DNA from 3 places in the Pseudoxanthobacter sp. genome. Region 1 is predicted to be linked to each of the others. Evidence: riboswitches for the same ligand, from Rfam matches in the RefSeq annotation. Region 1 holds a riboswitch; each other region holds the start of a gene.

Region 1 (8,342 bases):
GACCTGCCAGCTACAGGGCCGGATGGCAGCGCGATGCGGCGGGAGGTGCGTGGCTGTTTCCCTCTCCCGAGAAGCGCTGACAGGACGCGCGGCACACATGCCCGCCCGCCCGGTCTGAACTGCCGGTTTGGTTCCCTCCAGCCGGACAGGCGACCTGCAATGCCACCCGATGCTGCGGCCTTGGCCCCATAACCGAGCAGGGCCGCAGTGGGTGCCCCGGCCGATTGCCCCCGAAACGGGCTGTCGCAGACGCGGCATACGCGGGTTGGTTGCCGGGTGGCCGGTCCTTTGTGGCGTCATTGCCATGCGGTGCGGGGGATAAGGACAAGGGAGAAAAAAGCGATTATGGCCGACACGACCAATGTGGCAGTCAATGCCCCGGCTGAGGGCAAGGCTATGGCCTCTGCTGCGCCGGTGGCTGGCGGTCCCTTCGAGGAAATGCGGCGTGAAGCCGAGCGTCTTTTCGAGGCCTTTGAGCCCGGGGCGTTCGTTGCCGACCCGTTCAATGCACCGGCCTTTGCCCGTCTGGCAGCGCTCGCGCGCCGTCCCGCCGAAGCCATGTGGCCGTTCGCACCGACGGGCAAGGCGGCAATGATGCCGGCGGTGGATGTGGCCGAAAAGGCGGGCGAGTACGAGATCACCGCCGAGCTTCCGGGCCTTGAGGCCGGGGATGTCGACGTAAAGGTGACCGGCGGCGTTCTCACCATCCGCGCTGAAAAGCGGGATGAGCGGGAAGAGAAGGACAGGGATTATTTCGTCAGCGAGCGGCGCTACGGCACGTTCGCACGGTCCTTCAGGTTGCCGGACGGGGTTGATCGCGCGGCCATCGAGGCGGGTTTCGCCCGGGGCGTGCTGACCATCCGCCTGCCGAAGATCCCGGCAGCCCGCGAAGAAGCACAGACGATCGCCGTGAAGCCGGCATAAGGGGCCGGCGCACTGAACGCGAGAAGAGGTCAGAACGCAAGCAAGAGGGTGTGCGCACAGGACCGGGCGCAGGAAAAGACCGCCCGGCAGCGCACGACAGAACAGCGCATGCGAGAGACGGAGCGCCACGGACAGGCATATGGAACCTTCCGTGGCGCGGTTCCGCCCGATGATGGCAGCGACGGAGACAGGCGAACGCCCCGGCCCCGGATGAAATGAGGCCGTGGAACAAGCTGGCGGACGAAACAGATGAGGGCAGGCCCCTCGCCGCCGGTTAATGCGTTCGCGACCGGATTGTCCGCTGTCTGCCCGCGCTGGGCTGAGACATGACGTGAAAGGGGCTGCGGTCTGCCACGGGCAGGACCGGCCCCGATAAACCGGTCTGGCTGGCCGGCCGGCGTGTGCGCCCACCCTACCCGGGCGCCGCCGGCAGCCTGTCAGGCAACGATCCGTATCCGGGGCCGCGCGCATCTCCCTTTCCGCGCTGGCCGGCCCGGGGTGCGAGGGGCGAAGTCTCGCCGGGGGCAACGGCCGGCTTCGCTTGAGGGCGCCGGGCCTTCAGCATTGCGCTGAGGGCGTGAAGCGGCGTCCGGCACGGCGGATCACCGGCGGCCTGCGCGCCAGAGCGGCGCAGCAGGGTGAGGTGCTGGCGCCCGATCCTCCCACGGTGCAGCCTGCCTCGGCTGTCCGGTCCGATCGCCGTGCTTCCTGCAGGCCGCTCTGTCGCCATGCGACAGGGTGGCCTTTCTTCTTTCACAGCCCGCCCTTTCAATACCCGCGTTTCCCGCTCTGTCGTTGCCCGCTGCCGGGCCCGTTCGCGGTCCGCGCCGGCACCTGCCGCGGTGGTGCGCCGGCGCAACAATCAGCGGGCGTTGCGCAGGGCCGGCAATGTGCCACGGTTGACGCGCCTTGCTGCCGCTTCCTACAGTGCGCCGGACGGTTCCCCACGGGGATCAAATGGGAATGCAGGACGGACCGCCTTTGCGGCGGAACGGAGCTGCGGCTGCCCCCGCAACTGTGCGTGGCGAGCGTTCCGCCGGCGACCACTGGAGCCCGATGGCTCTGGGAAGGTGGCGGGAGCGATGACCCATCAGCCAGGAGACCTGCCGTCAGCCGTGTTTCACACGCGACGACCGTGGGCGGGGTGCACCACCGGTAGTTCCCTCGCCTCCTGCCGGGAGGCCGGGCGGGACTTGGATCGCGGTGATGTGCAACAGCCGTCCCGACCGAGGTCCCAATGCCGGGTCTTTCCTCCAGCGCCGCGCCTGCGGCGCATCGTTCCGTTTCACGTCTTCGCCGGGATCTTCCGGTTCGCCCGGTTCTTCCGGTTCGCTCATCCCTTCCCGCGCGTTCCGTGCTGCTCGCCTCCGCGGCCATCATGCTTGCCGCGGCCCTGCCCGGCCCTGCCCGCGCCCAGAGCAGCGGCGACGCGAGCCAGACCCGGAACCAGACCCAGGCCACCGCTGCTGCGGATGCGGCCGCCACAGACGTTGCCCCGCAGACCACGGCTGCGCAGGAAAAGCCGGACACGGGCGGTCTGGAGCTTGAGCCGATCACCATTTCCGCCAACCTCACCGACACGCCCTCCACCGAGGTCGGCAGTGCGGTGACGGTCATCACCGGCGAGCAGATGCAGCGCCAGCAGATCCGCTTTGTGCAGGATGCCCTGCGGCAGGTGCCCGGCGTGTCGGTGAACGAGACCGGCCCGGCCGGCCAGATGACGGAAGTGCGCATCCGCGGTTCGGAGGCCAACCAGACGCTGGTCGTCATCGACGGTATCGTCGTCAACGATCCGGCGATGGGGTCGCAGTTCGATTTCTCCAGCCTGCTGGCCACCGACATCGCGCGCGTGGAAGTGCTGCGCGGCCCGCAGAGCGCGCTTTACGGCTCCGATGCCGTCGGCGGCGTCATCAACATCGTCACGCGCAAGGGCAAGGGCACCGACCTTTCAAAGCCGGAAATCGTGGTGCGCGGCGAAGGCGGCACCTATGGCACCGCCGATGGCAGCCTGACGGTGAGCGGCGCCAACGACCGGGTCAACTATCTGCTCGGGCTGTCGGGCATCACCTCGCAGAACGTGTCGGCAGCCGCGGCGTGGCGCGGCAATCCGGAAGACGACTCGTTCCGCAACGGCACCGCCACGGCCAAGATCGGAGCCGATCTTTCCGAGAATTTCACCCTCGATGTCGTTGCCCGCCGCACGCAGGCCCTGACCGATCTCGACACCTTCGAGGGCGGCGTCGGTGCCGTCGATCTCGTCGGTTCCGATGTCCGGCTGAACCAGACCTTCGGCCGGGCACAGGGCACGCTGTCGCTGCTCGACGGTCACTGGCAGCAGATTTTCGGCACCAGCTACACTGACCAGAGCAACGATTATTTTCAGGACGATGTCTATACGTCCAGCTATGTCGGCACCATGCAGCGCTACGACTATCAGTCGAACGTCAATTTCGATACCGATGCGCTCGCCGATGCCAGCCACGTTCTGACCTTCGGCGCCCTGCGCGAGATCGACGAGGCCAACGGCGATACCGGCTATTCCACGTTCGACCACTCGATCTGGAACAACACGTTCACCGGCCAGTATCAGCTGGGCGTGCTGGAAAAGCTGTTCCTGACCGGCTCGGTACAGTTCAATGAGAACGAGCTGTTCGACAACTCCACCACCTACCGCGCAACGGCCGCCTATCTGTTCGACCAGACCGGCACCAAGATCCGTTCCTCGATCGGTTCCGGCGTGAAGAACCCCACGCTGTTCGAGCTCTACGGCTATACCAACACCTATCAGGGCAATGCCGACCTGCAGCCGGAAAAAGCCACGGGCTGGGATTTCGGCGTCGACCAGCAGCTATGGGATGGCCGCGTGGTGCTGGGCGCGACCTATTTCGTGCAGCTCATTTCCGACCTCATCACCGGCACCGGCACCACCTCCGTCAACGTGCCGGGCACCTCGCGCATTCAGGGCGTGGAACTTTCCGCCAACGCGCAGGTGACCACAGATCTGACGCTGGCCGCCACCTATACCTACACCGACGGCTACGATGCCGAAGGTAATCCGCTGGTGCGCCGCCCGCGCAACATGGCCAGTCTGGTGGCTAACTATAAGTTCCTTGAAGGCAAGGCCAACGTGAACGCCTCCGTCGCCTTCAACGGCGCGCAGTGGGATTATGGCTACACCTCCACATGGGACACCTATTACACAAATCTCGATTCCTACACTCTGATCAATCTTGCCGGCTCTTACGATATCAACGATCATGCGCAGGTGTTCGCCCGCGTCACCAACCTGCTCGACGAGAAATACGAGCAGGTGTGGAGCTACGGTTCGCCGGGCCGCGCGGGCTACGCGGGCATGAAGTTCCGCTTCTGAAACCGGCGCGGGGAGGCGGACGATGGCGGGCAGTGGCAGCCGGCGCGGCCGGCGGATGGCAGCGGCAGTCGTGCTCGGCGCGGCACTGTGCGCCGCCGCGCCGGCCGGCGGCGGAACGCTGGCGGCCGGGACCGGCGGGGCGGCTGCGCCGCCGCGCCCGCACCGCATCGTCTCGCTCAACCTGTGCGCCGATCAGTTGCTGATGGCACTGGCCGACCGCGACCAGATCGCCGGGCTGACGTGGCTTTCCGCCAACCCCATGCTGTCGGCCGATGCCGCGGCGGGTCTCACCTATCCGCGTCACCACGGCAGTGCCGAGGCCGTGCTGGCCCTGCGGCCGGATCTGGTCATCGCCAGCCGCTTCACCGCACCGGACGAGGTGGCTGCCGTGCGCCGCGCCGGCGTGCCGCTGCTGATGCTGCCGGTGCCGGCCACGATTGCGCAGGTGGAGGCGCAGATTGCCGAGGTGGCGGCCGCCATCGGCCAGCCGCAGCGCGGGGCGGCCATCAACCGCGATATTGCCGCCAGTCTGGCCGCCGCCCCGCCGGCCGGAAAGCCGCCGCTGAGGGCCATCGTGGTCAGCCCCAACGGCTTCACGGTCGGCGCCGGCTCGCTGGCCGATGACGTGATGCAGAAGGCGGGGCTCGTCAATCTGGCCGCCGAACAGGGCCTTGCCGGTTATGACCGCGTGCCGCTGGAGCGCATTGCCCGCGCCGGGGCGGATCTGCTCATCTTCGATGCCGATCCCGACGGCGCCCCGGCGCTGGCCGGCGAACTGCGCCACCACCCGGCGCTGATCCGGCTGGCGGCGCAGGCCAGTCTGGTGGATATGCCCTCGAAATACTGGACCTGCGGCGGCCCCGGCGTGGCAACCGCCGTGCGCCTGTTGTCGGCGGCTGCCCGCGAAGTTGCCGCGGAAAAGGCAACGCAATGACGGCCGAACCCCGCTTTTCCCGCCGCCACGGCGCGCTGCTCGGCCTTCTCGCCGCGCTGGTGGCGCTGCTGGCAACCGCCTCGCTGCTGCTGGGCCCGGCCCCGCTCGATGTGCCGGCCGCGCTGGCCGATGTGCTGAGCGGCCGCGACACGCTCGGTGCGCTGGTGCTGGCGGACCTGCGCCTGCCGCGCGCGGCGCTGGGGCTCACCGTGGGCTTCAGCCTCGGCATAACAGGGGCGGCCTTGCAGGGTTTCCTGCGCAATCCGCTGGCCGACCCCGGCATCATCGGCGTCTCGGGGGCTGCGGCCTTCGGCGCGGTGGTGGTGTTCTATTCGGGCCTTGCCGGCGTTGCCGCGCTGGCGCTGCCGCTGGGCGGCATTGCCGGCGCGGCCGTCGCCACCGCCCTCATCTATGCGCTGGGCGGGCGGGCCAGCGGCACCGCGGCGCTCATTCTGGCCGGCGTCGCCCTCAACAGCCTCGGGGGCGCGCTCACCGCCCTTGCCCTCAACCTTTCGCCAAATCCCTATGCCGTCACGGAAATCGTGTTCTGGCTGATGGGCTCGTTCTCCGATCGCAATCCCGATGCGGTGGCGCTGGTGGTGCCGATGATGGCCGCCGGCTGGCTGGTGCTGCTGGCCACCGCGCGCGGTCTGGATGCCCTGACGCTCGGCGAGGAGACCGCCGCCAGCCTCGGTTTCAGTCTGCGGCGGGTGCGGGCGCTGGTCATCGCCGGCTCGGCGCTGTGCGTCGGGGCAGCGGTGGCGGTGGCGGGCTCCATCGGCTTCGTGGGGCTGGTGGTGCCGCATCTGATGCGCCCCCTCACCGGCCACCGGCCCGGCCGGCTGCTGGTGGCAAGCGGCCTTGCCGGAGCCGCCCTCACCCTTGCCTCCGATCTGCTGGTGCGCCTCATCCCGGTGCAGCCGGAACTGAAGATCGGCGTCGTCACCGCCCTCGTCGGGGCGCCGTTCCTCATCGCGCTCATCGGGCGCGGGCCGGCGCGTTTCTGAAGGGGGCGGCGTCATGCGGATCGAAGCGCACAACATCTCGGTCAGGCTGGGCGGCGCTCCGGTGTTGTCCGGCGTTTCTCTGGCGCTTGAGCCCGGCGCCTTCGTCGGCCTCATCGGGCCGAACGGGGCCGGCAAGTCCACGCTGCTGCGCACGCTGGCCGGGCTGGAGGCGCCGGTGCAGGGCAGCATTGCCTATGATGGTGCCGCCGCGCAGACGATCGGCCGGCGCGAGCGGGCCCGCCGCCTCTCCTTCCTCGCACAGGGCGGCGAAGTGCACTGGCGGATGACGGTGGCCGATGTGGTGGCCCTCGGCCGCCTGCCGCATCAGCGCGGGTTTTCCGGCCCCTCGCCGGCCGATGCCGCCGCCGTGGCCGCCGCACTGGCGGCCGCCGATATCGGCCATCTGGCGCACCGGACCATGGATGCGCTGTCCGGCGGCGAGCGGATGCGCGTGCGCTTTGCCCGCGCGCTTGCGGTGGAGGCCGATGCCCTGCTGGCCGACGAGCCGACCGCCGCGCTCGATCCCGGCCACCAGATCGAGATCATGGAGCGGCTGGCGGCAGAAAGCCGCAAGGGCCGGACAGTGGTTGCCGTCAGCCACGACCTGACGCTCGCCGCCCGGTTCTGCGACCGGCTGGTGATCATGGCCGCGGGCCGGATCGTTGCCGATGGCGCGCCGCAGGCCGTTCTGAGCGACGATTGTGCGGCGGCCGTCTATGGCATCACGCTGGCGCGCGGCCGGCACGGCGAACAGGCCTTCGTGGTGCCGTGGTCGCGTCTGACCCCCGCCGCACCTGCGCGGCCGGAGCCGCAACAGGGGGCCCGGTAATGGCGCCCTCATCGCCAGCCCGCGGCGCCGGCGCCACGATCATTCCCTTTCCCGTGCGCGGCGGGGCGGAAGGCGCCGGCGGCACGCTGGATCTGGCCGCCCGGCGCCTGCTGCCGGATGGCGGCGACTGGCCGGCATCCGCGCCGGCGCCGCACGCTGCCGGCCCGGGACCGGCCGGCCCGCCGCCACGGGTGCGCAGTCCGCTGCTGCTGCCGCTGATCGCCCTCGCGCTTTCCGCGGGCGTGCATGCCGGCGTGCTGTGGCTGATGCTGAACCGCCCCGTGCCGCCGCTGCCCGCCGGCACGCTGGGCGGCGTCATCGATGTGGTCCTCGTCGGCGTGCCGGGACAAGGCGACGGGGCGCCCGGCGCCCGCGATCCCGCCCCGGTCAGCGGCGACGGCGGCCCTTCCGGCCGCGCCGCGCCCGCGACACCGGATACGCACACCGCCGGCGAGCCGGCCGCAGAACGCAATGACGCCCCGCCGGCCGACGACGGCCCTCTGCCGGAAGAAGCCCGCCGCGCGGCGCCGCCGCAGGGACAGGAAGCGCCGCCGGCGAACCTGCCGGAAGCACCACCGCCGGCACCGCAAGAGGCACAGCCGGCGAGGCCGCAAGAGGTGAGGCCGGTCAACCAGCAAGAGGCGCAGCCGGTCAGCCAGCAAGAAGCACAGCCGGTAAAACCGCCAGAGGCACCGCCGAGCCCTGCGGAAACCGCGCTGCCCGCCGCCGCAGCCGTTGCGCCCGCCACCGGACCCGCGCCGGCCGACGATGTCGCCCCCCCGGCATCCCCGGCCCCGGTTGCCGCTGCATCGCCTTCCGCCGCGTTGCCTTCCGCCGTTTTGCCTGTCCTGCCGCCCCAGAGCGGGGACAGCCGGGCGGATGCGCCCGCAGCGTCGCCCGCGCCGGCGACGACAGCCGGCGCCGCACCCGAACGGGCCTCCGCAGACCGCGCGGCCGGACAGGGACGCCCCTCGCAAACCGCACCGGCAAAGGCCGCCGCCACAACACCGGCCGCGAGCGCAGACACCGCCGCGGCCAGCACGGCGGCCCAGCCGCCCGCTGCGCCCGCCGGCCGCACGGCCGCCGACAGCGCGCCTTCGCCCGCCGCGACAGCGACAATCGCCGTTGCGACGCCACCGGAGCAGACCGGTCCCGCGGCTGCCGCCGACACGGCGGCCGAACCGCCCGCCCAAACCGCAGCCGGCCGCACGGCCGAAAGCAGCGCCGCTTCGCAGCCGGCGACCGCCCCGCCCCGCACGGCCACGACACCGCAGAGCA
Region 2 (8,342 bases), on a different contig from region 1:
CGAGGCGCTGCCGGCCCCTTCCACCAGCACCAGATCGGCTTCGGCGGCAAGGCGGCCGAAGCTCTCCAGCACCGCCGGCAGCAGGGCGCCCCGCTCCCGCTGATAGGCTGCGGCGGCGCTGGCCTGCCAGACGCGGCCCTGCACCACCACCTGGGCGCCGGTCTCGCTCTGCGGCTTCAGCAGCACCGGGTTCATGTGCACGCTTGCCGCCACGCCGGCCGCGCGCGCCTGCAGCGCCTGTGCGCGGCCGATCTCGCCGCCGTCGGCCGTAACCGCGGCGTTGTTCGACATGTTCTGCGGTTTGAACGGCCGCACGCGCAGGCCGCGGCGCGCGAAGGCCCGGCACAGGCCCGCCACCACCAGCGACTTGCCGACGTCCGAGCCCGTGCCCTGAAACATCAGCGCTCTGGCCCGGCGCGGCCCCGGTGCGGCCGGAACGGGGGCTGGCTTCTCCGGCGACTGGCCGGGCGACTGCGCGGCGGGGGAACCTGTTTCCGGTGTCATCGCATCAGAACTCGATGCCGGCCTGGGCCCGGATGCCGGCCCGGAACGGATGCCGCACCAGCGTCATTTCGGTCACGAGGTCGGCCGCGTCCAGCAGGGCCGGCGGCGCATTGCGTCCGGTCACGACCACGTGCAGGCCGGCACGGCGGGCCTGCAGCGCGGCCACCACCGCGCCGGTATCGAGCAGGTCGTAGCGCAGGGCGATGTTCAGTTCGTCGAGGATGACCAGCGAGAGAGTCTCGTCGGCCAGCAGCGCCTGTGCCCGTTCCCACGCCCGCGCTGCCGCCGCCAGATCGCGGCGCAGGTCCTGTGTCTCCCATGTGAAGCCCTCGCCCATGGCGTGCCAGAGCACCTGATTCCCGAAGGCGGCAAGGGCGCGCTGCTCGCCGGTTTCCCACACGCCTTTGACGAACTGCACGATTCCAACCCGCCGGCCGTGTCCCAGCATGCGCAGCGCAAGCCCGAACGCCGCGGTGGACTTGCCCTTGCCGGCTCCGGTGTGGACCATCAGCAGCCCCTTTTCGCGGGTCTTGGAGGCCACCTCGGCATCCTGAACCGCCTTGCGGCGCGCCATCTTTTCCGCATGGCGTTCAGCCTGCGAATCGTCGATCTCGCGCATCGTGCCTCCACCGGCAAGGGGTTGGAAAAAGGGCTCTTTCAGGCCGTTCGCCGGCGCCGCGGCAAGGTCTGAAAAATCCCATCAGAAAGCGGTGCGAGCCGCGCGCGGACGCGCTGTCCCGGTGGCTGACCATAGCGCAGGCGGGCGTGCTGGCAAGCCACGGGCGGGCGGACGGAGGCGGCGTTGACAGGCTTCCGTGGCCTGACTTATGACTCAGGGCCAGACGGTCCCCTTCTCGCAATGGAAGGGGCTAAGAGGGAATGCGGTGCGCCTCCGGAGCCATGCCGGCGAAGGGGCAATGCCGCAGCTGTCCCCGCAACTGTAATCGGAGAGCCGACCACCACGAAAGCCACTGGAGGCGCAGATGCGCCGCTCCGGGAAGGCGGTGGGCCGGCGAAGATCCGAGAGCCAGGAGACCTGCCGTCGCCGAATCGATCCTTGAATGCCCGGCGGGTGAACTCGGGCAGGGAGTGACTTTTGGTGACAGCTGCCAGCCCAGCTCTCCCCGGCGACATGGCCGGGGCCATCCGCGATCGCAGCCCTGCTGCGACTGCGACGATCGTCGTCTGTCGCACCTGTCGCGGCGCGGGCGCCGGCGACGGTGCCGCCCTGCTGGCGGCGGCCGGCGAACTGGCTGCGGCGGCCGGCGGCGCGGTTGCCGTGCGCGGGGTCGCCTGCCTTGCCAACTGCCGGCGGGGGCTTTCCGCCGCCATTTCCGCCCCCGGCGCGTGGAGCTACGTCTTCGGCGATCTGACGGCCGCCGGCGCGGCCGATCTGGTGGCCGGTGCGGCGCTGCTGGCGGCTTCGGCCGATGGCACGATGCCATGGCGCGGCCGGCCCGAGGCGCTGAAGCGCGGTCTGATCGCCCGCATCCCTTCCCCTGAAAATCTCACCGAGGTGCCGTGATGGCCGTTGTTGATCGTGTCGGCTGCACCATCGTGACCGGCTTTCTGGGCGCCGGAAAAACCACCCTGATCCGCACGCTGATCGCCCGGGCGCGCGACCGGCGGCTGGCCATTCTCGTCAACGAGTTCGGCGATGTCGGCATTGACGGCGAAATCCTGAAGGGATGCGGCATCGAGACCTGCCCGGGCGAGAACATCATCGAACTCGCCAACGGCTGCATCTGCTGCACGGTTGCGGAAGATTTTGGCCCGGCGCTGGATCGCATCCTCGCCCTTGAGCCGAAGGTCGATCACATCGTGATCGAGACCTCGGGTCTGGCGCTGCCGAAGCCGCTGGTGCAGGCGTTCTGCTGGCCGCAGATCCGCAGCCGCGTCACGGTCGACGGCGTGGTGGCGGTGGTCGACGGTCCGGCGCTGGCCGACGGCTCGCTGGTGGCCGATCCGCTGGCGGTGCAGCGCGAGCGGGCCGCGCAGGATCCCGCCCACGATGACCCGGTGGAGGAAGTTTTTGCCGATCAGGTCGCCTGCGCCGATCTGGTGGTGATGACCAAGGCGGACCTGCTGAGCGATGCCGCGCGCGCCGCGGCGCGGGCGCGCATCGACCGCCATCTGGCCCGCCCGGTCAAGGTGGTGGAAGCCGCCGGCGGCGATCTGGAGCCGGAGGTTCTGATCGGTCTGGGCCTCGGCGTGGAAGACGAAATCGCCGGCCGCAGGACGCTGCATGACGATGCCGGCGACCACGAACACGACGATTTCGACAGCTTCGTCGTGACGCTGCCGCCGCTGTCGGCGCCGGAGGAAATCGCGGCGCGCGTCGCGGCGGCCGCGGCGCTTGAAAACGTGCTGCGCATCAAGGGCTTCGCGGCCATCGGCGATCGTCCCATGCGGCTGCTCGTGCAGGCGGTCGGCCCGCGCGTCAGCACCGGGTTCGACCGGGCATGGCGGCCGGGCGAGGCGCGCGCCACGTCGCTGGTGGTGATCGGCCTCAGGGGGCTCGACCGCGCGGCGGTGGCGGCCGCACTCGGGGCCTGACCGCGATGCACCTCGTTGCCACCTCATCGTCGCGGCTGGACGAAATCGGCGGCCCCGTCGATCTCGGCCAGGCGCCGGCCGATGTGGCGGTTCTGTCCTTTTCCGACAGCGATCTGGCGGCTTTCGACGCGGCGTTCCGCAGCGGTGCCGCGGGCGGGCTGACACTGCGCCTCACCGCGCTCGGGCAGTTGTCGCATCCGATGTCGGTCGACCTGTGGCTCGACCGGGTTGCACGCCATGCCCGCGTGGTGCTGGTGCGGCTGCTCGGCGGCTATGAGGCGTGGCGCTATGGCTGCGATGCCCTGGCCGCCCTTGCCGTCCGCACGGGTCTCGTTCTGGTGCTGCTGCCCGGCGAATGCCGGGTGGACGACGAGCGGCTGGCGGCCCTTTCGCAGGTGGAGGCCGGCGCGCGGGCCGCGCTGCTGGCAGCGCTGCGCGAAGGTGGCGCGGCCAACGTGCGCAAGGCCCTTGCCCGGCTTGCCGCGCTCGGCGGCGGGCCGCAGGCGGCAGAAGCGGAGGCAGAGGCGGCGGCAGAAGCCGTGCCGCGCTGCGGTTTCTGGCGGGCTGACACGGGCGTCGTCGGCGCCGATGCCGCGTTGCCGGCCGGCGGGGGGCCGGTTGTGCTGGTGGTGTTCTATCGCTCGCAGCTGCTGGCGGGCGATGCCGGGCCGGTCGGGGCGCTGTGCGCGGCGCTGGAGGCGCGCGGCCTGCGAACGCTGGCCGCTTTCGTGCCGGGCCTGCGCGACGAGGCGGCGGCGGAAATGCTGCGCGCTCTGGCCGGGCGCCTGCCGCTGGCGGCGGCGGTGACCACCACGGCCTTTGCCGGGGCGGCTGAGGGGCTGTTTGCCGCGCTCGGCGTGCCGCTGTTGCAGGCGGTAATGGCGACGACCCTGCGGGAAGGCTGGGAGGAAAGCGACCGCGGTCTCGGCCCGGCCGATCTGGCGATGCACGTCGTTCTGCCGGAACTCGACGGCCGCGTGCTGGCCGGGGCGATCGCGTTCAAGGAATGCGAAGGCGAGGTGCGCCGCAATCGGGCCCGGCCGGACCGCGTGGCGCAGGTGGCCGACCGGGTGGCCGCGCTGGTGCGCCTGCAACAGACGCCGCGCGCACAGCGCCGGCTGGTGATGCTGCTGCCGGATTATCCCCATGCTCCCGGTCGCACCGGCTATGCGGTGGGGCTCGACGTGCCGATGAGCGCGCTCGCCATCCTGCACGATCTGAAGGATGCCGGCTATGACGTGGCCGATATTCCGCCTTCGCCGCGCGCCCTGATGGCGGCGCTGAGCCGGCCCGCGGCGCCGGGCCTGACCCGGGCGGCCTATGAGCGGGCGTTCGGCGGCCTTGCGCAGGCGGCCCGGGCCCGCGTTCTGGCGGCGTGGGGGGCCCCGGCGCCGGCCGGCGGCGGCGATGTCTTCCGGTTTCGGGCGCTGGCCTGCGGGCAGGTCACCATTGCGCTTGCGCCGGATCGCGGGCAGCCCGGCAGCCGGCGGGCGGACTATCACGACCCCGCCCTGCCGCCCGGCCACGATCTGCTCGCCTTCGGCTTCTGGCTGCGCGGAGCGGGCGCGGACGGGGAAGGCGGGGGAGATGGCTGCCACGCGCTGATCCACCTCGGCGCGCACGGCACGCTGGAATGGCTGCCGGGCAAGACGGTTGCGCTGTCGCAGGCCTGCTTCCCGGAAATCGTCACCGGCGCATTGCCGGTGGTCTATCCCTTCATCGTCAGCAATCCGGGCGAGGCGGCGCAGGCCAAGCGCCGCCTCGCCGCCGTGACGCTGGGACACCTGACGCCGCCGCTGATCGAGGCCGGGCTCGACGACGGCCACCGCGCCCTTGAGCAACTGGTGGACGAGTTTGCCGCTGCCGATGGCCTCGACCGCCGGCGGCGGGACCGTCTTGCCCGTCTGATCGTGGAAACCGCGCGGGAAAGCGGCCTTGCCGCGGAGGCAGGCGTGACGGCGGATGCGGATGCCGACACGGCGCTGATGCGCATCGATGCATGGCTCTGCGACCTGAAGGAAGCCGTGCTCAAGGATGGCCAGCACATCTACGGCCGTGCGGCAGCGGGCGACGGAGCGTTGCGACGGGCCTCAGCCGCCGGCGAGCGCGAGGGGCTGCTGCGCGCGCTCGATGGCCGGCCGGTGGACCCCGGGCCCGCCGGGGCGCCGGCCCGCGGGCGGGTCGATGTGATGCCGACGGGCCGCAATCTCTTCGCCGCCGATCCGCGCACCCTGCCGACACCGACGTCGTTTGCCCTCGGCCGGCAGGCGGCGGAAGAGGTGGTGCGGTGCCATCTTCAGGCCCACGGCGACTGGCCGCGCGCGCTGGTGATGGACCTCTACGGCAGCGCCAGCCTGCGCACCGGCGGCGAGGACATTGCGCAGGGGCTGGCGCTGATGGGCTGCCGGCCGGTGTGGGATGCCGCCACCGGCCGCGTCAGCGGCATCGAGGTGCTGCCGCCGGCGGCGACCGGCCGCCCGCGGGTGGATGTGACGTGGCGCATCTCCGGGCTGTTCCGGGATCTGTTTCCCGGCCAGATCGCGCTGCTGGATGCCGCCGTGGCGGCGGTTGCGGCGCGTGGCGCAGAGGGTGGCGACAATCCGCTGGCCGCGGCGGCGGCCGGGGGCGCCCATCTGCAGCGCATCTTCGGTTCGCCGGCCGGCGCCTATGGCAGCGGCATCGAGCCGGCGCTGACCAGCGGTGCGTGGCAGGCGCGCGACGACCTCGGCCGGGATTACCTCGCCGCCGCCTCCCATGCCTTCGGCGGGGCGGAGGGGACGGCACGGGCTGCGCCCGGCGCCTTTGCGGCGCGGGTTGCGGCGGCCGACCTGTTGCTGCACGGGCAGGACGACCCCGGCCGCGACCTGCTGGAGGGCGTGGCCGACGTCGCTTTCATCGGCGGCTTTTCGGCCGCGCTCTCAGCGCTCGGCCGCAGCGCCGATGTGGTGGTGCTGGATACCACCCGCCCGGACCGGCCGTGCGCGCGGCCGCTGGCGGCGGCGCTGGCGCGCGTGGTGCGGGCGCGGGCCGTCAATCCGCGCTTCATCGCCGGGCAGATGCGCCACGGCCCGCGCGGGGCCGCTGAATTTGCCGAAACGGTCGACCGCCTTGTCGGCTTCGCCGAGACGACGGATGCCGTGCCGCCGGAGCTGATCGCCGCCCTGCACGAGGCCTATGTGGCGGATGCGGCGGTGCGCGACTTCATGCTGGAGCAGAACCCGGCTGCCGCCGCGGCGATTGCCGCGCGCCTTCGCGACGCCCGCCGTCGCGGTCTCTGGCAGCCGCGGCGCAATGCGGTGGATGGCGAACTGGAGAGCCTTGCCGCGGCGGCCGGCGCCTGCCTTGCCGGCGACGGGCCGGATGCGGAGGCGGGGCGATGACGGTTGCTGCGCGCCGCCGCGGTGCCTGCCCGGCCCTGTCGGCCCCGATGGCCACCGGCGACGGCCTGCTGGTGCGCCTGCACCCGCCGGATCGCCGGCTTTCCGCCCGGCAGCTTGCCGCGGTGGCAGAGGCCGCCGCGCGGTTCGGCAACGGCCTTGTCGAGGTGACGGCGCGCGGCCACCTGCAGGTGCGCGGCCTTTCCGCGTCGCGGCTGGCGGGCTTTCGCGAGGCCCTCGGCGCGGCCGGTCTTTCCGATCACGACGGACCGCAGGTGGAAACGCCGCCGCTGGCCGGACTGGCGGCCGACGAGATCCGCGATCCCCGCCCCCTCGCGGCGCGGCTGCGGGCGGCGATCGCGCCCTTCGCGGCCCGTCTCGCGCCGAAGGTGGCGGTGGTTGTCGATGGCGGCGGCGCAGGCGGTCTGGGCGATCTGCTGGCCGATGTCCGCCTTGAGGCGACAGCGGCCGGGTGGCATGTCGCCATCGGCGGCACTGCCGGCACGGCCCGCAGCCTCGGAACCGGCGGGGAAGAGGATGCCTTCGCCGCGGCGCTGGCCGTTCTGACCCGTCTGGCGGCCGCACCGTGCGACGGTCGCGCGGGCCGCCGTGGACGCGATCTCGGCACCGCAGATTGTGCGGTGCAGGCGCGCAGTCTGGCGGCCGAAGAGCGCGGGCCCGTGCTGCCGCCGGCCGCGCCGGCCGGCGTATTCCCGCTGCGCGACGGTCGCTTCGCACTGGGGCTGGGTCTGCCGTTCGGCCGGGCCGGCAGCGAGGCCCTGTGCGGCCTCGCCGCACGGTCTGGCGGGGCGGCCGGCGTTCTGCTCGCCCCGCGCCATGGCCTCGTGCTGCCGGGTCTCGACGCGGTGCAGGTTGACCGGCTGTCGGTTGCGGCGGCGTCGCTCGGGTTCATTGTCAGCCCGCAGGATCCGCGCCTGCGCGTCACCGCGTGTGCCGGCGCACCGTTCTGCGATGCCGCCCTGCTGCAGACCCATCCGCTGGCCGGGGCCTTGTGCGCGCCTTCGCGCGGCGGGCCGGCGCTTGCGGAGGGGCGGCTGCACCTTTCCGGCTGCCCCAAGCGTTGCGCGGCCCCGCGCAGCGCGGCGGTCACCGAGATCGTCGGCACGGCCGACGGACCGCACCTTGCCGGCCGCCTGCCGGATGCCGCCGCCGCCCGGCGGCTGCTGGCTCTTTCCGCCCGCCATTCCGTTTGCCAAACCCCGGTTGCCGATACCCCCAGCCATGACGCCGCATTCCCATCAGATCTATGAGCGCGACGGAGCGGCGATCTATGCCGCGTCGTTCGCCATCATCCGCCGCGAGGCCGATCTCGCCCGCTTCACCGCGGAAGAGGCTGAAATTGCCGTGCGCATGATCCATGCCTGCGGTCTGGTGGAGGCGGCGGCATCGTTTCGCTTCTCTCCGGGCTTCGTCGCGGCCGCGCGCGGCGCGCTTGCGGCGGGCGCCCCCGTGCTGTGCGATGCGGAGATGGTTGCCCACGGCATCACGCGGGCGCGGTTGCCTGCCGGCAACGCCGTGATCTGCACGCTGCGCGACGGGCGCACGGCCGATCTGGCCGCCGCCATCGGCAACACACGCTCGGCGGCGGCCCTTGAGCTGTGGCGGGAGCGACTGGCAGGCGCCGTGGTGGCCATCGGCAACGCGCCGACGGCGCTGTTCCACCTGCTCGATATGCTGGCCGACGGCGCCCCGCGCCCGGCCGCCATCATCGGCATGCCGGTCGGCTTCGTGGGCGCGGCGGAATCGAAGGCGGCGCTGGCGGAGGGCTGCCACGGCATTCCGTTCGCCATCGTCGCGGGCCGGCTGGGCGGCAGCGCGATGACCGCGGCTGCCGTCAACGCACTGGCGAGGGCCGGGCTGTGAGCGGGCGGCTGATCGGTCTCG
Region 3 (6,426 bases), on a different contig from region 1:
TTTCAGGACCCCTACGCCTCCCTCGATCCGCGCATGTCGGTGGGCGCGGCCATTGCCGAGCCGCTGGTCATCCACCGCATCGGCAGCGCGGCGCAGCGCCGCGAGCGCGTGGCGGACCTGCTGGCCCGCGTCGGCCTTTCGCCCGATCACGCCAGCCGCTATCCGCACGAGTTCTCCGGCGGCCAGCGCCAGCGCATCTGCATCGCCCGCGCCCTTGCGCTGGAACCGAAGCTGATCGTGGCCGACGAGAGCGTGGCCGCCCTCGATGTGTCGGTGCGCGCCCGGGTGCTGGACCTGATGCTGGAACTGCAGGAAACGATGGGCCTCGCCTATCTCTTCATCTCCCACGACATGGCCGTGGTGGAGCGCATGAGCCATGACGTGGCGGTGATGCGCGGCGGGCGCATCGTGGAGGCCGGCAGCCGCCGCGCAGTGTTCGAAACCCCGAAGGAAGCCTACACGCGCGACCTGATGGCCGCAGTGCCGCTGCCCGACCCCACCCGCCGGCGCCCGGCCGCCTGAGGCCGGGCCCCTCAGACCACGGCCGCCCGGCCGCCTGAGGCCGGGCTCTCAGACCACCGCATCCGGCCCGGCGGTCAGCCGCCCGGCCCAGGCCGGCACGGTCTCGCTCGCCGGGCCGTAGAAGCGCTCGTCGAAATAGCCGGCATTGTCGGACGGGTCGAGATTGAGCTCGCAGGTGCGGATGCCGAGCTGACGGGCTGCCGCCACGAAGCCCGCCGCCGGATAGACCGAGCCGGACGTGCCGATGGCCACGAACAGGTCCGCCTCCTCAAGGGCATCGTGGATCTCGTGCATGTAGAGCGGCATCTCGCCGAACCACACCACATGGGGCCGCAGGGTGCCGGCGGCCCGGCAGGCCGGGCAGACATCGTCGCCCCCGATATCGTCCTGCCAGGGCGAGGCCGCGCCACACTGCAGGCAGCGCGCCCGCAGCAGTTCGCCATGCATATGCACAACGTTGTGCGAACCGGCGCGCTCGTGCAGGTCGTCGATGTTCTGGGTGCACAGGAAGAGCGAGCCGCCCCGGCGCTCCAGCGCCGCCTCCAGCCGCGCAAGGGCGAAATGAGCGGCGTTGGGGCTCGCCGCCCGCGTGTTGCGGCGCCGGGCGTTGTAAAAGGCCTGCACCAGATCGGGGTCGGCGGCAAAGCCCTCGGGGGTGGCGAGCTTCATCGGATCGAACCGCGCCCACACCCCGTCGGTATCGCGAAAGGTGCCAAGACCGCTTTCGGCCGAACACCCGGCCCCCGTCAGCACGAACAGGTTCATCGTCCGTCACCCCCAGCGCCTCTGCCATCCCGGCGCTTCTGCCATCCCGGTACCGCGGTCATCGCGGTGCCGCGCCGCAGACCATACACCATCGCCCCGCTCAGCGCGGCGCGGTGCCCGGCTGCACCGTGACGGTGGCCGACAGGCCGGCGGCAAGAAGCACATCCTCCGGCACCGGGTCCAGCGCGATGCGCACCGGAATGCGCTGGGCCAGCCGGATCCACTGGAAATTCGGGTCGACCTTTGCCAGAAGCGCGCCGCCGATCGCCGCCGGATTGGCGATGGCATGGCTGACGCCCTGCACCGTGCCCGGCAGCGTCACGCCGCCGGCCATCAGCCGCACACCGGCCCGGTCGCCGTTGCGGATGGCGGGCAGCTTGGTTTCCATGAAATAGGCCGCGACATAGAAGGAGTCGCTGTCCACCAGCGCCATCACGCCCTGCCCGCGGGCCGCGAAATCGCCGACGGTGGCGGTGAGGTTGGTCACATAGCCGTTGACGGAGGCCCGCACGGTGCTGCGCTCCAGATTGAAGGCCGCCAGATCGCGTTCGGCCTGCGCCAGCTGCAGCGCGGCGGCCGCCTCCGCCGCCCGGCTGCGGGTGGTCTCGACCGCCTGCCGCGAGATCGCGTTCGGATCCTGCGCCATCAGGTCGGCATCGCGCTGCGCGTCGTTGGCCGCCAGCTTCAGCGCCGCCGCACTGTCGGCCACGCGCGCCTCGGCCTGCGACAGCGCCAGCTCAAAACGCCGCGGATCGATGACGAACAGCACATCGCCCTTCTTCACCCGCTGATTGTCGACAACGGGGATCCCGGTCACCAGACCGGCCACGTCGGGGGCGACATCCACCACATTGGCCTGCACCAGCGCATCGCGGGTCCACGGCGACAGGGTGTAGAACACCCACAATTTCCAGCCGACGACGATGGCCGCCAGCGTGACGGCGAGTGTGAGCGCCGGACGCGCAATCTTCCCGATCATCGCCATGCCTGCCCCCCGCCCAGCACGGCCGCGCCGGTCACGATCACATAAAGCGCCAGATTGAACAGCGACCGGTGCCAGACATAGCGATAGAGCCCGAAGCGCCCCATCGCCCAGCGCGCCAGCACATAGGGCGGCAGGCCGGCAAGGGCCCAGAAAAAGCCGGGCGGCAGGTAGAACCCGAAGAACGACAGGGTGTGGAACAGGGGCAGGCTCGGTGTGTCCATACTCAGGTCCGGCAAGACTCGTGTTTGCGGAAAATGGAACGCGCGTTTGCGAAAAGCGACCCTCACGTTCGGGAAAAGCGCCGTTCGAGGAACGGCCGGTCGATGTCGAAGCGGTCGTCGATGAAGCGCAGGCCGGCCGCCGCCGACAACAGGCGGGCGCGGGCCGCCGGCTGCGGCGGCAGCGGCTGGCCGGCAAAGGCGCTGCGCAGCCCGGAGACCGCCGCCCGCGCCTCTGAAAGCGCGGCGTCGACATCGCGGCCGGGATCGGCCAGCGAGGCCAGAGCCGCAGCAAAGGCCTCCAGCCCCTTGCCGAGCGCGGCAGCGACCGCCGGCGGCATCGCAGGATCGCGGGCGAGACCGGCAAGGCGGCCCAGCTCGCGCGCCGCCGACGCCGCACCGAGGGTGCCGCGCAGAAAATCATCGTCGCCGGGCCGGCCGGTGGCAAGCCGCGGCAGCAGCGCCATCAGCAGCGCCAGCACCTCGCGCGCGGCCGCCCGCGACGGCTGCTGCCCGCGCGCCGCCGCCGGCAGGATGCGCGTCATCACCACATGCCAGCTTTCTCCGCGGGCTGCCTGCGATGTCACGGGAAACAATGCCAGCACCGCCATGCACACGATCATGCCGACGATCATCGCCGCGGCGGAATTGACGAACGCCGTCTCGTCCGGCACCACCGAATTGCCGATGGTGATCTGCGCCATGAAGAAAATGCCGAACGCGAAGCCCGCCGCGGAGAGGGCCGGCGTGCCGGCCATCAGCGCCGCCACCACCAGCACCGGCATGAGGGCGAGGGCAAGGGCCGTGAAATCGGCCGCGAGCGGCAGCACCACAATCATCGTGCCATAGGCCGCGGCGATGCCGAGGTTCATCCACACCAGATAGGTGTACGCCTTCGGCAGCGGGTTATCCTGATTGACGGTGGAGAACAGCAGGATCGTCGCACCGGAAATCGCGGCCATGCCCATGTCCCACCCTGTCGCCATCCAGAACGCGGCGATAAGGACGAGGGCGAGGGCGGCGCGCAGGCCGATCAGTCCCGCCTCGCGCAGCGTCTGCCGCGCCAGCGCCGGGCCCGCGCCGCCGCGCCCGGCGGCGGCCGGTGCCGCGGGGCCCCGCCCGGTGCGCAGGCCCGTTGCCTCGGTCACCATCACCACCGACAGGGCATGCAGCAGATCGCCCGCCCGGCTGACCACCAGAAGGGCGTTGGCAAGCGGCCCGAACGGCACCGTGCCCGCCAGGGCGTTGAGGTCGGCCGCGGCGGCTCTGAGGTCGGCCCGCGCCGCCGCAAGCTGCCGGCGCACGGCCGCCGGATTGCCCAGCACCGTCGGATCGGCCGCAATGGCCTCCAGCATCCGCCGCGTCGCCTCCAGCACCGGGTCCATCCGCTGCCGGATGGCGGCGGTATCGTCGCGGCGAAAGTCCTCCAGCCGGAAGAACAGCCCGCGGCCGATGGACAGCACCGTCAGAAACTCGCGCACCACCCGGCGCAGGCTCCGGTCGTCGGCATGCATCTCCGGCGCTTCGAACAGCGTATAGGAGCGCAGGGCATCGAACTGGGTGACGGCACTCACCATGCGCCCCCGCAGGGCGACGAAGGTTGCCGGCGGCACCGAGGGCTGCAGCGCCAGCGCACAATAGCCGGCAAGGCCGGAAAAGACGGTCGCCAGAGACTCGCGCAGCGCATCGCCGGCATAGCGCGGCATCACCAGCGCACCGGCCGCCGTGCTGCAGGCAATGCCGATCAGGATTTCGCTCACCCGGTCGCCCGCGATCCACCACGCCGCCAGCGGATCGGCCGAGCCCTCGAACGAAATCAGCAGCGCGGTATAGGCGCCCAGCACCGCGCCATAGGACGCGAAATTGCGCAGACGCGCCGCGATAAAGAAGCACAGTCCGACAAAGACCGCTGTGGCCGCCACCAGCAGCGCCGGCGCCTGCGAGAACAGCCCCACCAGAATAAGCCCGGTGGTGCCGCCGCACACCGTGCCGATCGTGCGCCACACGCTTTTTGCCACCACCGCGCCGACGGTCGCCTGCGACAGCAGAAAGACCGTGATGGTGGCCCACTGCGGCTCGCGCAGTTCCAGCGCATAGGCGATGGCCAGCGCCAGCAGGGCAGACGCCGTCGTGCGCAGCGCGAACACCACGTTGCGCCAGCCGGTGTCGACCGGCAGGGCGAAGAGGCGCGCCCGGCGCTGTGCCTGTGCCGGTTCCATCCCTGCGTTTCTCCCCCTCTGCCCGGCCGCGGCCTGCGGCCCGCCCCGGATGTCTGCCACCGCTGCGGAGATCGCCGTCTCCCGCAGACCCTCCACTTGTACACGCAGACCCCGCACCGGGAAAACCGCCGCGGCGGCACCGAATCACTTGACCCGCCCTGCGGAAAGGCGGCCCCATGAGCGGTGCACATGGTGTCCCGCGGCGCATCCGGCGTCCGGGATGAAACGGGAATGGGGAAGGACCGTTCAGACGGCCCGAAGCCCCAACCGCCCCCGCGACTGTGAGCGGCGAGCGACCTTCAGACCCGCGTCACTGGACGCCCCTTCCGGGGCGGCCGGGAAGACAGAAGGTTCGTGACGACCCGCAAGTCAGGAGACCGGCCCTGTGCCTGTTCCAACCCCGGCCGTCGGGTGAGACGGCGGAGGAGATCGTCATGCATATTGAACCGGGCCTCGTGGCCGACGGAAAGATCTGGCTTAGCTATGTCACGGCGCTTGGCGCCGGCGGCTGTGCGCTGAAGCTTGCGGCCGATACCGTGCGTGAGCGCGGCCTCGTTTCGCTGGCCGCGCGCAGCGTCGTCGCCACCGCGCTGGTATTCTCGTTCTTCGAGGTGCTGCCGCATTATCCGGTCGGCGTTTCCGAGGTGCATCTTATCCTCGGCTCCACGCTGTTCCTGATCTTCGGTGCCGCGCCGGCCGCCATCGGCCTTGCGGCAGGGCTGGCCATTCAGGGCCTGTTCTTCGCCCCCTTCGACCTGCCGCAGTACGGCATGAACGTCACCACGCTGCTGGTGCCGCTGTTCGGCCTCAAGGCGCTGGCCCGCCACGTCATCGCGCCCCATACGCCCTATGTGGACCTGAAATACCGGCAGGCGCTGGCACTCTCCACCGCCTATCAGGCCGGCATCGTGGCGTGGGTGGCGTTCTGGGCGTTCTACGGTCAGGGTTTCACCGCCGCCAACGCCGCCTCGATCGCCTCGTTCGGCGGGGCCTACATGCTGGTGATCGTCATCGAGCCGCTGGTCGATCTGGCCGTGCTGGCCGCCGCCAAGCTGCTGTGGAGCCTGAAGGGCAGCTTCTTCTTCGAGAAGCGGCTGTTCGAGGCCGCCTGAGCGGCCGCGGCCCGGCGGCACGGTGCGCCGGCCTGTCCCATCGCGGGAAGGGACAGGAGCCGGCCCCGGCCGGGCCGCAACACCGGCGACGCGCAACCCGCGTCGCCGGCCGGTCTTCAGACCCTTTCAGTCCTTCCCCTCTCGGGCCGGACTGTCTTCAGCCCGCCAGTCCTCAGCCCGCCAGTCCGTCGTCGTCGTCATCGTCGAGATGGACGTGGTCCATGCGCTTCCAGAACAGCACCGTGTCGCACGGCTCGCCATCGGGAAACAGCGCATAGCCCGGAATGCTGCCGACCTCGCGCCAGCCAAGCCGGCGATAGAGCCGCTCTGCCGGGCTGCCGATGGCGGTATCGAGGGTGAGCAGCGTGCGGCCGTGCAGGCCGGCTTCCACCTCGCAGCGGCGCATCAGCGCTTCGCCCACGCCGCGGCCGCGCGCCGAGCGGCGCACCAGCAGCTTCGTCACCTCCGCCCGGTGCATCTGGTTCGGCGGCATGCCCAGCACGAGCTGAACGCAGCCGACCGAAACGCCGTCCTCCAGCGCCACGATCAGCATGCGGTCGCCGCGCGCCACCTCGTCGATGACGCGGATCCAGAACGGCACCGCG

Evidence for each region. A riboswitch is a leader RNA that binds a small molecule or an ion and turns the genes downstream of it on or off. The one in region 1 is predicted to bind cobalamin.
Region 2: linked by a shared signal. The riboswitch ahead of V7067_RS00420 (DUF1636 family protein) and the one ahead of V7067_RS02420 (TonB-dependent receptor) in region 1 are both predicted to bind cobalamin.
Region 3: linked by a shared signal. The riboswitch ahead of V7067_RS13680 (energy-coupling factor ABC transporter permease) and the one ahead of V7067_RS02420 (TonB-dependent receptor) in region 1 are both predicted to bind cobalamin.

The regions. Positions count from the first base shown of each region.
Region 1 covers NZ_DAISHT010000010.1:17,618-25,959, reverse strand. The annotation lists gene V7067_RS02425 (Hsp20/alpha crystallin family protein) at 346-924, shown strand; cobalamin riboswitch at 1,845-2,050, shown strand; gene V7067_RS02420 (TonB-dependent receptor) at 2,279-4,294, shown strand; gene V7067_RS02415 (ABC transporter substrate-binding protein) at 4,350-5,228, shown strand; gene V7067_RS02410 (iron ABC transporter permease) at 5,225-6,235, shown strand; gene V7067_RS02405 (ABC transporter ATP-binding protein) at 6,249-7,064, shown strand.
Region 2 covers NZ_DAISHT010000001.1:89,535-97,876, reverse strand. The annotation lists partial or broken gene V7067_RS00430 (AAA family ATPase) at 1-399, opposite strand, end outside; gene cobO (cob(I)yrinic acid a,c-diamide adenosyltransferase) at 509-1,123, opposite strand; cobalamin riboswitch at 1,331-1,563, shown strand; gene V7067_RS00420 (DUF1636 family protein) at 1,604-2,029, shown strand; gene cobW (cobalamin biosynthesis protein CobW) at 2,026-3,060, shown strand; gene cobN (cobaltochelatase subunit CobN) at 3,066-6,440, shown strand; gene cobG (precorrin-3B synthase) at 6,437-7,708, shown strand; gene V7067_RS00400 (precorrin-8X methylmutase) at 7,680-8,321, shown strand; gene V7067_RS00395 (precorrin-2 C(20)-methyltransferase) at 8,318-8,342, shown strand, end outside.
Region 3 covers NZ_DAISHT010000170.1:882-7,307, forward strand. The annotation lists partial or broken gene V7067_RS13655 (ABC transporter ATP-binding protein) at 1-522, shown strand, start outside; gene V7067_RS13660 (NAD-dependent deacylase) at 571-1,287, opposite strand; gene V7067_RS13665 (efflux RND transporter periplasmic adaptor subunit) at 1,388-2,272, opposite strand; gene V7067_RS13670 (DUF1656 domain-containing protein) at 2,263-2,493, opposite strand; gene V7067_RS13675 (FUSC family protein) at 2,556-4,709, opposite strand; cobalamin riboswitch at 4,883-5,110, shown strand; gene V7067_RS13680 (energy-coupling factor ABC transporter permease) at 5,144-5,821, shown strand; partial or broken gene V7067_RS13685 (GNAT family N-acetyltransferase) at 5,994-6,426, opposite strand, start outside.